DNA from 3 places in the Faecalibacterium sp. Marseille-Q4137 genome. Region 2 is predicted to be linked to each of the others. Evidence: a T-box and tRNA genes for the amino acid it is inferred to sense, from the RefSeq annotation. Region 2 holds a T-box; the other regions hold tRNA genes.
The links. A T-box is a leader RNA that pairs with one kind of tRNA and senses whether it is charged. The one in region 2 lies ahead of J3353_RS10200 (valine--tRNA ligase), so its partner is inferred to be a tRNA-Val.

Region 1 (3,272 bases), on a different contig from region 2:
AGTGGAATATTGTTGGTTACTACACCAATAGCCGCACCGATAGAAATTCCTATGCTCATAAAAGTCGGTAAATAGTGAGGCTTATCATCTTTTTTATTTTTCATTATACATTCCTTTCCAAATTATAAGATTTATTGAGTGTCGTTATCAAAATGATTGCAGCAAAAGACTCAATACATAACTAACGATTGCTCCTACTGCAGCACTTCCGATAAACCATAAAACCTTTTGATAAGGACGTTTGCCGTATTCTCTGGCGCTCTGGATTTCATCCAGCCTTTTACCTTCACAAAATGCTACGATTTCTTTATATGTTTGAACATCATTGTCCTTTTTTATTCGTTCAACCTTTGCTGCAAAATACATGGCAGCTAAAGCAATGACACACCAAAGGATCAATGCCCATTTATTACCAATGTAAAATAACGGAGCTGCCGAAATAACAGCAATAACGAGAAAAACCGTATAGATTGCGCCATAGTGATTGAGTTTTTTGATTTCCTCTTGTTTGATTACTTCTTTCATAGTATCAATATCTCCTTTGATTAGTTTATCAAGTGAGATTTGAAAGATTTCACTCAGTAATACCAAGCTGGTTACATCTGGATAGCTTTTGTCATTTTCCCAATTTGAGATTGTTTGCCTTGAAACATAAACATGATCGGCTAACTCCTCTTGAGACAGTTGTAACTCTTGGCGATATTTTTTTATTTGCTTTCCGAGTTCCATCTCTTCACCTCCTTGCATACTCATACTAATCAAAAGATTGTATTTTCGCAATCAAAGGACATTGACATCTGTGTTTTCCGTGTGTCAAAGGTCTTTTACATACCGTTAACTTCCGATTTGTTGAGCCGAGTATACCATACTACCAGCTGAAAGAACACCCCTATATGTCAGAACTTTCCCTTTTTTCTGCGTACGTGCGTACCGGCCATGTACGGACGTACGCAGCGATTACCCCCAAACGCGCCATATAGGGGGACGATCAAGTTCGCACAAAGCGACCTTGATCCCGCAAAACAAAAGGCAGGATACCATCACCACGATGATACCCTGCCTTTGCTCGTTTACCGTTCCGAGTAGTCCTTCCGCAGAACCTCCGATAAACAAAAAACGTACCCGAACCCTTTCTCATAAAGAATCGGGTTCGAGTACGAACTGTTTGGTGGACGGTACAGGACTCGAACCTGTGACCTCCTGCACGTCAAGCAGATGCTCTACCAGCTGAGCTAACCGTCCATATTCTGTTTGTGCCGCAATCAGCTTGATTATGATATCATACCGCCGGGCAAAAAGCAAGCCCTTTTTTGAAAATTCTGCAAACTTTTTGATGCCTGGTTTACTGTGGATGGAAAATCAGCCGCCCAGCGCACATTTTGTAAACCGACTCAAGGCGTTTCCGTTGCCCTGAACGCCGGTTTGTGGTATAATACATTGATTATAATAGGAAAGGTATCGCAGAATGAGAGTTTTGGGCATCGACCCGGGTTACGCCATCGTGGGCTGGGGCGTTTTGGACTATGCGGGCAACCGGTTTGCACCGGTGGATTTCGGGGCTGTGTGCACCGATGCCGGGGTGCCGTTTGAGCAGCGGCTGGACGAGGTCTACACCGGCATCCGGGAGGTCATTGAGCGGACACAGCCCGAGGTGCTTGCCATCGAAAAGCTGTTCTACCAGCACAACCAGACCACCGTGATCGGCGTGGCCGAGGCCCGCGGGGTCATCCTGCTGGCGGCGGCGCAGGCGGGCATCCCCATCTACGAGTACACCCCCATGCAGGTGAAACAGGCTGTTACCGGCTACGGCAAGGCCGTGAAAAAGCAGGTGCAGGAGATGACCCGCATCCTGCTGCATCTGCCTGCTGTGCCCAAGCCCGATGATACCGCCGATGCACTGGCCATGGCCATCACCTTTTGCCATACCAACGGCAACCAGCTGAACCGCTTTGCAAGAAGGGGCGTTGGGCCGATCTGAGCCCTCTCCGTCAATGCTGCGCATTGCCACCTCTCCCGAAGGGAGAGGCAATCGCGGCTTTTGGTATAGTAGCAGCCGCCCAATTCGATGCTTTGGCTCCCCCTTTGGGGGAGCTGGCGAGCGAATGCGAGACTGAGAGGGGAAGGCTGCTGGAGGAAAACTATGATTTACAGTCTATCCGGAAAAATCATCAAAAAGACCCTGAACGCTGTGGTGGTGAGCTGCGGCGGGGTGGGCTACTATGTACAGTGCCCGACCAGCGTTGCGGGCGCACTGCCCGGGGTGGGCCGGGAAGCCACCCTTTACACCGTGATGAGCGTGACCGAAAATGACATCAGCCTGTACGGCTTTGCCACTGAGGAGCAGCAGAGCTGCTTTGAGCTGCTGACTGCCGTTTCCGGTGTGGGCCCCAAGGTGGGCCTTGCCATTCTCAGCGTCATGGAGCCTGACCGGGTGGCGCTGGCAATCTCGGCGGGCGACCACAAGGCCTTCAAGGCGGCATCCGGCGTAGGCCCCAAGCTGGCCCAGCGCATCGTGCTGGAGCTGAAGGATAAGGTGGCAAAGGGCTTTGTGGATGGCATCAACCTCGAGGATGTGGGCGCGGCCACTGCCGCCCCCGCCGCACAGGGAGCCGGGCAGGCCATTGCGGCGCTGGTGTCGCTGGGGTACAGCCAGAGCGAAGCAGCCCTGGCCATTTCCAAGATCGACGCAAGCCTTCCCGTGGAAGAGATCATCAAGCTGGCCCTGCGGGGCATGGCAGGCAGGAGGTAATCCATGCAGGACGAAACCGCGCTCTATGGCGCAAAAATGATGCAGCCCAGCTTAACGGCGGCGGACAACGAGGAAAACAGTCTCCGTCCGCAGCATCTGGAGGACTACATCGGACAGGACAAGGTCAAGCAGAACCTGAAAATCTATCTGGAAGCCGCCAAGCGGCGCGGCGAGCCCATGGATCACATCCTGCTCTATGGCCCCCCGGGCCTGGGCAAGACCACGCTGGCGGGCATCATCGCCAACGAGATGGGGGTGCAGATCCGCATCACCAGCGGCCCTGCCATTGAGAAGCCCGGCGACCTTGCCGCCCTGCTGACCAATCTGCAGGAGGGCGACGTGCTCTTCATTGATGAGATCCACCGCCTGTCCCGGCAGGTGGAGGAAGTGCTCTACCCGGCGCTGGAGGATTACGCGCTGGATATTATGATCGGCAAGGGCCCCAGCGCCCAGAGCATCCGGATCAACCTGCCCCGCTTCACGCTGGTGGGCGCTACCACCCGTGCGGGCCAGATCACCGGCC
Region 2 (3,272 bases):
CGCAGTAGAAGGCCGGGATCTGGTGGCCCCACCACAGCTGACGGCTGATGCACCAGTCGCGGGTACCCTTCATCCAGTTGAGGTAGTTCTTGGTAAAGCGCTCGGGCACGAACTTGATCTCGCCCTTCTCCACGCTCTCGATGGCGGGCTTTGCCAGCGGCTCCATCTTGACGAACCACTGCTTGGAGACCATGGGCTCGATGGTGGAGTGGCAGCGGTAGCAGGTGCCGACCTCGTGCTTCAGGGGCTCGATCTCCTTCAGGAAGCCGCCCTCCTTCAGGTCTGCCAGAATGGCCTTACGGGCCTCGAGGGTGGTCATGCCGGCGTACTTGCCGCAGTCCAGCACCTCGGGCTCGTTCACGGTGTTCTTGCCTGCGGCAAACAGTGCATCGGCAGCGGCCTTATCGGCAGCACCGGTCATGTGGCCGTCGTAGGTAAACACCCGGACGATGGGCAGATCATGGCGCAGACCCACTTCAAAGTCGTTGGGGTCGTGGGCGGGGGTGATCTTGACGACACCGGTGCCCTTGGTCATATCAGCGTGCTCGTCGCAGACGATGGGGATCTCCTTGTTCAGCAGGGGCAGGACAACATGACAGCCGTGGAGGTGGGCATAGCGGGGGTCCTCGCCGTTGATGGCAACAGCGGTATCACCCAGCATGGTCTCGGGGCGGGTGGTTGCCAGCTCCAGCATCTCACCAGTCTCCTTGACCGGGTAGAGCAGGTGCCAGAAATTGCCGTCCTTTTCCTCGTACTCCACCTCAGCATCCGAGATGGAGGTGTTGCAGTGGGGGCACCAGTTGACCATCCGGTTGCCGCGGTAGATCAGGCCCTTGTCGTACAGGCGCACGAACACTTCCTTGACGGCATCCGAGCAGCCCTCGTCCATGGTAAAGCGCTCCCGCTGCCAGTCACAGCTGGTGCCCAGCTTTTTCAGCTGGCTGACGATGCGGTTGCCGTACTTGGTCTTCCAGTCCCAGGCGCGCTCCAGGAAACCGCCGCGGCCCACCATCTCCTTGGTCAGGCCCTCGGCACGCATGGCCTCCACGACCTTGGCCTCGGTGGCGATGGATGCGTGGTCGGTGCCGGGCACCCACAGGGCGGCATAGCCCTGCATCCGCTTGGTGCGGATGAGCACATCCTGCATGGTGTTATCCAGCGCATGGCCCATGTGGAGCTGGCCGGTCACGTTCGGAGGGGGCATAACGATGGTGTAAGGCTTCTTGTCGGGGTCCGCTTCCGTGTGGAAGTAGCCGCCGTCCTGCCAGAACTGGTAGATGCGGTCTTCCACCTGGCTGGGATCGTACTGTTTTGCGAGTTCTTTCATTGTATCCTCCCAAAAATGTGATGAGTGGGACGAAAAAAGCCGCCCCACGGAACGTTCCATGGGACGGCTGTAAACTACATACCGCGGTACCACCCAAATTGCACCGGCTGCAAACACAGCCCGTGCCCCTTGATGCCCCGGTAACGTGGGGCAGCTCCGAGGGCGGCTACTGGCTTCACCGCCCCTGCTCAAAAGCGACAGTGCGCGGCGCTTACCTGCCGGGCTCTCACCTGCCCCCGGCTCTCTGCAAGGCGGTTTGCCGCGCACACTCTTTCTCGTTGCATTTATACAAAGAATATAACGTTTTTTTGGCGTTTTGTCAATATGCTCCGAGAACTTCCTGCTTCAATCTGCCGATCAGCCGCTCCATCAGGGCCACCCGGTTGAAGGGGGTCATCAGGTAGAGGCCGTCCGCATACGGCAGGGCGGCCTTTGCCATTTCCAGCGAGATGGCAAGACCCAGCTCCTCGCCCTGGGCACGGTCAAGCCCGGCAAACTTTTCAATGATCCAGTCCTCCACATGGATGCCGTTGATCTCGTTCTCCATGAAGATGGCGTTGCGCTGGCTGACCACCGGCATGATACCGGCCAGGATCTTTGCATCGGCCCCCAGCGTCTCCCGGGACTTTTTCAGGTTTTCCACCGCCTGTGCCGAGAGCACCGGCTGGGTCAGAAAGCCGCTCATGCCGTTTTCCAGCTTCTCCTTTGCCCGGCGCAGCTCCACATCAAAGTTGCGGGCGTTCAGATTCAGGGCACCGAACACGGTCATGGGGCCGGGCATCTCCCGGCCTTCCCCTGCCAGCGAGACGATGTATTGGGCCAGCTTGCGGGAGTTGAACTGGTAAACGTTCTTCACCTCGTCCCGCTCTGCCGTGGGGATGGGATCACCGGTGATGGCCAGCACCTCCCGCACGCCCTCGGCGTACAGGCCCAGCAGCAGGGCCTTGGTGGCGTTCAGGTTGCGGTCGCGGCAGGTCATGTGAGGCAGGGTGCACAGCCCCAGCTCCCGGTGGACCCGGCAGGCCACCAGAGAGGAATCCATCCGGGCCTGTGCAATGGGGCAGTCGGCAATGGTCAGCAGGTCAGCGCCCGCCGCCTGCAGCTTTTTTGCCCCTTCCAGATAACCGGTCAGGTCCGCAGTGCGGGGAGAATCCAGCTCAATGGCAATGACCTTTTCCCCTGCGTTCAGCTTGCGCAGGAAAGCGTCCTCATTTTCCACAGTCTGTTCCTTCACGGTGGAAAACTCTTCTGCCGGAGCCGTTTTTTTCACCACGGGCAGGCTGTCCAGCTCCGCCCGCAGTGCGGCAATGTGGGCAGGGGTGGTGCCGCAGCAGCCGCCCAGGATCTGAACCGTGCCCTCGGCGGCCAGACGGCCCAGCTCCCTTGCAAAGTACTCCGGCCTGCCCTGATACTTCACCTGCGTCCGGGTGACAACGGGATAACCCGCGTTGGGCATGACCGACAGGGGCAGCGTGCCCCCCAGCTGCTTTGCCAGTGTGCGCATGGCACCGGGTGCCGACACGCAGTTCAGGCCCACGGCATCCACGATGCCACTTTCCTGCATCCGCCGGGCAAGGTCTTTGCAGTACATGCCCTCCCGGGTGTAACCGTCGGGCAGGACCGCAAAGGACACCAGCACAAAGGCATCCGGCACTTCCGCCTTGATGGCCCCCACGGCATCCAGAAGGCCCGCATCGGAGCTCAGGGTCTCGAACAGGAAATTCCTGGCTCCCAGCGCCGCGAACTGCTTTGCCACAGCCGTATATACCTGCCCCGCCGGAACTGCCTCGGTATCCGGAGCCGGGCCAAGGTCGGCAAAAACAGCAGCACCCGTCTCCCCTGCGGCCTGCACAGCCAGCTGCCAGCCTGCCTGCGCCAGCTGTTCCCAGCCGGGCGTGTGTGCCGCCGCCAGCCGGGGCAGGCTGAAGGTATTCGTCTTGACGGC
Region 3 (3,272 bases), on a different contig from region 2:
ATCTCTTGCACGATGGGAGCCGTCTCCGGGTCGATATGGTACAGCCTGTCCTCCTTGCCAATGGTGAAGCCCAGCGGCACCACACCGCCGTTGTACTTGCACTGGAGGGCGTTTTCGCGCTCACCGCGCGCCACTTTCAGGGCGAGTTCGGCGGAATAGTATTCCGCCATGCCAATCAGCATACTCTCCACCATAATGCCTTCAGGCCCCTGCGAGATGGGTTCCATGACAGACACCAGATGGACACCGTTCTTTTCCAGCTGGTACTTGTAGTTCACGGCATCGAATCGGTTCCGGGCAAAGCGGTCCAGCTTCCAGACCAGAACTACGTCGAAGATTTTCTTTCCGCTGTCCTTGATCATCCGCTGAAAGTCTGGGCGGTCATCCGTTTTGGCAGAGTAGGCACGGTCAATGTAGGTGCCGACCACGGTGATGCCGTTCTTCTCGGCGTAGTCCTTGCAGTCGCGCAGCTGTCCCTCAATGGACGCTTCACGCTGGCTGTCGGATGAATAGCGGGCGTAGATCACGGCGGTCATGGTTGCACCTCCTTGGCGCGTATTCGACTTGCCTTTATCGTATCGGGTCAAGCGCAGCTTGTCAACAATCTGCGAGCAGATTGAAATGTGAAAATTGCGAAACGCAGCGAAAAAGGTGAGAGCAAGAATCGTCCCGTGGCCACAAATTTTCAATTCTTGAAAATTCTTGCCACTTTGGGACAGCTTCTTGTTGGGGCGTGCCTGCCCCAAACCCTGCTGGAACGAGTACGGCAAACTGGAATTTATAGTCCTCTCAAAACCAATTTGCTTTTTCTTCTCGAAATACGGGAATATCACTATCTCGATATGGATTGTAATTATGAAGATTGCAACCAAACTCTTTTAATGATTTTATTTTGTTATCCTGTGTCCATACAATTAAAGATATTCCGTCAAATTCTTCAACATTTCCATTATTCATTTTGCTTTTAAAATACCACTCCACGATTGTTTGATTGCCTTGATGAAAAAATTGCTTAATCTCCCAGACAAGAACACTTCCGCGTGTATTCCATTCGTCAAACCAGTGCTTTACCGTTTTGCGGTTTTCATATTTAGGACTCCAACTCTCAGTATATACAACATCATCTGTAAAAATATTGTCAATTCCTAAATCTGCTTTCTTAATCCACATATCAAACCATAATCGGATAATTTTTTCTCTCTCGTTCATAAAGTACCTCCATAACTTCCGATTTACTGGGCTAAGCCGAGTATACCACACTCCACCATGAAAGAACACCCCGATATAGTGAAATTTTGCCATTTTTCTGCGTACGTGCGTACACGATCCGCAGGGATTCTAAGGGGCTTGACCCCTTAGCACACGGACTTTGGAACAAAGTCTAGTGTGTTACACCTTGCCAGAGGTGTACAGGCTCCCGGTACGCACGTACGCAGCAATTGCCATCAATGCGCCATATAGATGGCGATCAAGTTCGCACAAAGCGACCTTGATCCCGCAAAACAAAAGGCAGGATACCACCGTCATAGTGATACCCTGCCTTTGCTCGTTTAATGCTCTGTGTAGTCCTTCCGCAGAACTTCCGATAAACAAAAAACGTACCCAAACCCTTTCTCATAGAGAATCGGGTTCGAGTACGAACTGTATGGTGGAGAATTAGGGACTCGAACCCCAGACCCCCTGCGTGTGATGCAGGTGCTCTAACCAGCTGAGCTAATCCTCCGAATCGGAACAAGAGAATTATACCACAACCGAAGTGGATTGGCAAGCCCTAATTTTGATTTTTTCGCAATTTTTTCCCACTGCGAGGCAGTTGCTCTTTTGCGCAAAATAGTGTATACTGAAATTGCGCATTCCAGCGCAAAAAGAGAGGTTTTTTCAATGCTGACACTTCGTGGGATCATTACCATTCTGGTGCTGGCAGGGCTGTTTGCCCTGGCAGTGGTCTGGATTTCCAAGCAGGGCGGCTGGAAAGGCGAAGGCTGCGGCGGCAACTGCGCCTCCTGCCACCAGCACTGCGATACTCCGGAAAAGAAAAAGCACTGACTGCAATGCCCCCGGATGGCTGTCCGGGGGCATTTTGCGTCACAGGGCACCGTAGCGGGCGGCAAAGACAGCTACAGTGCTCAGCAGATCGAGCTGGGCTTTCTGGTAGGTGGTGCGTCCGATGCAGAGCCGCTCCAGCACATCCTCCTCCTTGCGGCGCTCCAGGTAGCGCAGCTGGAGCAGGCCTGCACGGATGGGGTCGGCGGTGCGGTAATACTCCTGCGTCTGCTGGATGGCCCGGGCCCAGCCCCAATTGGCCGGGCTGCGGGCCCACTGGCGGGTACCGTAGTTCTGCAGGGCCTCCCGGGTCTTTCTGCGCTGTTCAGCGGTCATCACGCCGCCCCCTTTCTTTGGCACATCCGGGTGCCCGGGCCAAAGAAGCAGGCATCCCGCTGTTCCATGGTCAGCCCCAGCATGGCAGAAAGACGGTCGGCTTCGCTGACTTTGAAATCGCTCTCGTCGTTCAGCTTCTGATGCAGGGCGCTGCTGCTGATGCCCAGCACCCGTGCCACATGGCCCAGCTTGAGGCCCTGGCTTTCAATGTAGGCGCGGATCTGTGTGGTATTTGTCATCAAAGGTTCTCCTTTCATCTGGATCTCTGCGTGTCGTTTCACAATCTTTGGTTGTATTATAGTTCGACGTTGATTTTTTGTCAACTATTTTACCAAAATCGCGCGAAAATCGTTGATTTTTAAGAACTTTTCTGATATACTCACGGCAGAACATTCTTTTTCAAGAAAAGCGAGGTCTCTGCCATGTCAGAACTTTCCCGCCGTATCTTACAGCGTCGGCTCGAGCTGGGGCTCTCTCAGGAAGAGCTTGCCCAGCGGATGGGCTACCGCTCCAAATCCTCCATCACCAAGCTGGAAAAAGGGGTCAACGACATCCCGCAGTCCAAGGTGGAGGAGTTTGCCGCTGCATTGGAGACCACACCCGCATGGCTGATGGGGCTGGAAAACACTGCGTTTGTCCCGCCGGGGTTTGAGCCCCTGCCCGAAATGGTGCGGGTGCCGCTGGTGGGCAGCATTGCCTGCGGCTCCCCCATCACCGCCGAACAGAACATCGAATGCTACATCGGTGTTCCTGCCGCATGGCACGCCGACTTTGCCCTGACCTGCCACGGCAGCAGCATGGCCCCCACCATCTGCGATGGTGACATCGTCTGCATCCGCTGCCAGCCCGAGGTGGAGCAGGGCGAGATCGCCGCCGTGCGGATCGGCGACGAG

Region 1: it encodes a tRNA-Val, which carries the amino acid that the T-box ahead of J3353_RS10200 (valine--tRNA ligase) is inferred to sense. The anticodon was not compared.
Region 3: it encodes a tRNA-Val, which carries the amino acid that the T-box ahead of J3353_RS10200 (valine--tRNA ligase) is inferred to sense. The anticodon was not compared.

Annotation. Positions count from the first base shown of each region.
Region 1 covers NZ_JAFREK010000042.1:20,252-23,523, reverse strand. Annotated here, with positions in the region: gene J3353_RS13470 (AtpZ/AtpI family protein) at 1-104, opposite strand, end outside; gene J3353_RS13465 (helix-turn-helix domain-containing protein) at 148-729, opposite strand; tRNA gene J3353_RS13460 (tRNA-Val) at 1,167-1,242, opposite strand; gene ruvC (crossover junction endodeoxyribonuclease RuvC) at 1,466-1,978, shown strand; gene ruvA (Holliday junction branch migration protein RuvA) at 2,141-2,749, shown strand; gene ruvB (Holliday junction branch migration DNA helicase RuvB) at 2,753-3,272, shown strand, end outside.
Region 2 covers NZ_JAFREK010000023.1:5,097-8,368, forward strand. Annotated here, with positions in the region: gene J3353_RS10200 (valine--tRNA ligase) at 1-1,327, opposite strand, end outside; T-box leader at 1,384-1,615, opposite strand; gene J3353_RS10205 (bifunctional homocysteine S-methyltransferase/methylenetetrahydrofolate reductase) at 1,647-3,272, opposite strand, start outside.
Region 3 covers NZ_JAFREK010000015.1:35,163-38,434, reverse strand. Annotated here, with positions in the region: gene J3353_RS07900 (recombinase family protein) at 1-536, opposite strand, end outside; gene J3353_RS07895 (nuclear transport factor 2 family protein) at 790-1,209, opposite strand; tRNA gene J3353_RS07890 (tRNA-Val) at 1,647-1,723, opposite strand; gene J3353_RS07885 (FeoB-associated Cys-rich membrane protein) at 1,882-2,046, shown strand; gene J3353_RS07880 (hypothetical protein) at 2,086-2,379, opposite strand; gene J3353_RS07875 (helix-turn-helix transcriptional regulator) at 2,379-2,618, opposite strand; gene J3353_RS07870 (LexA family transcriptional regulator) at 2,802-3,272, shown strand, end outside.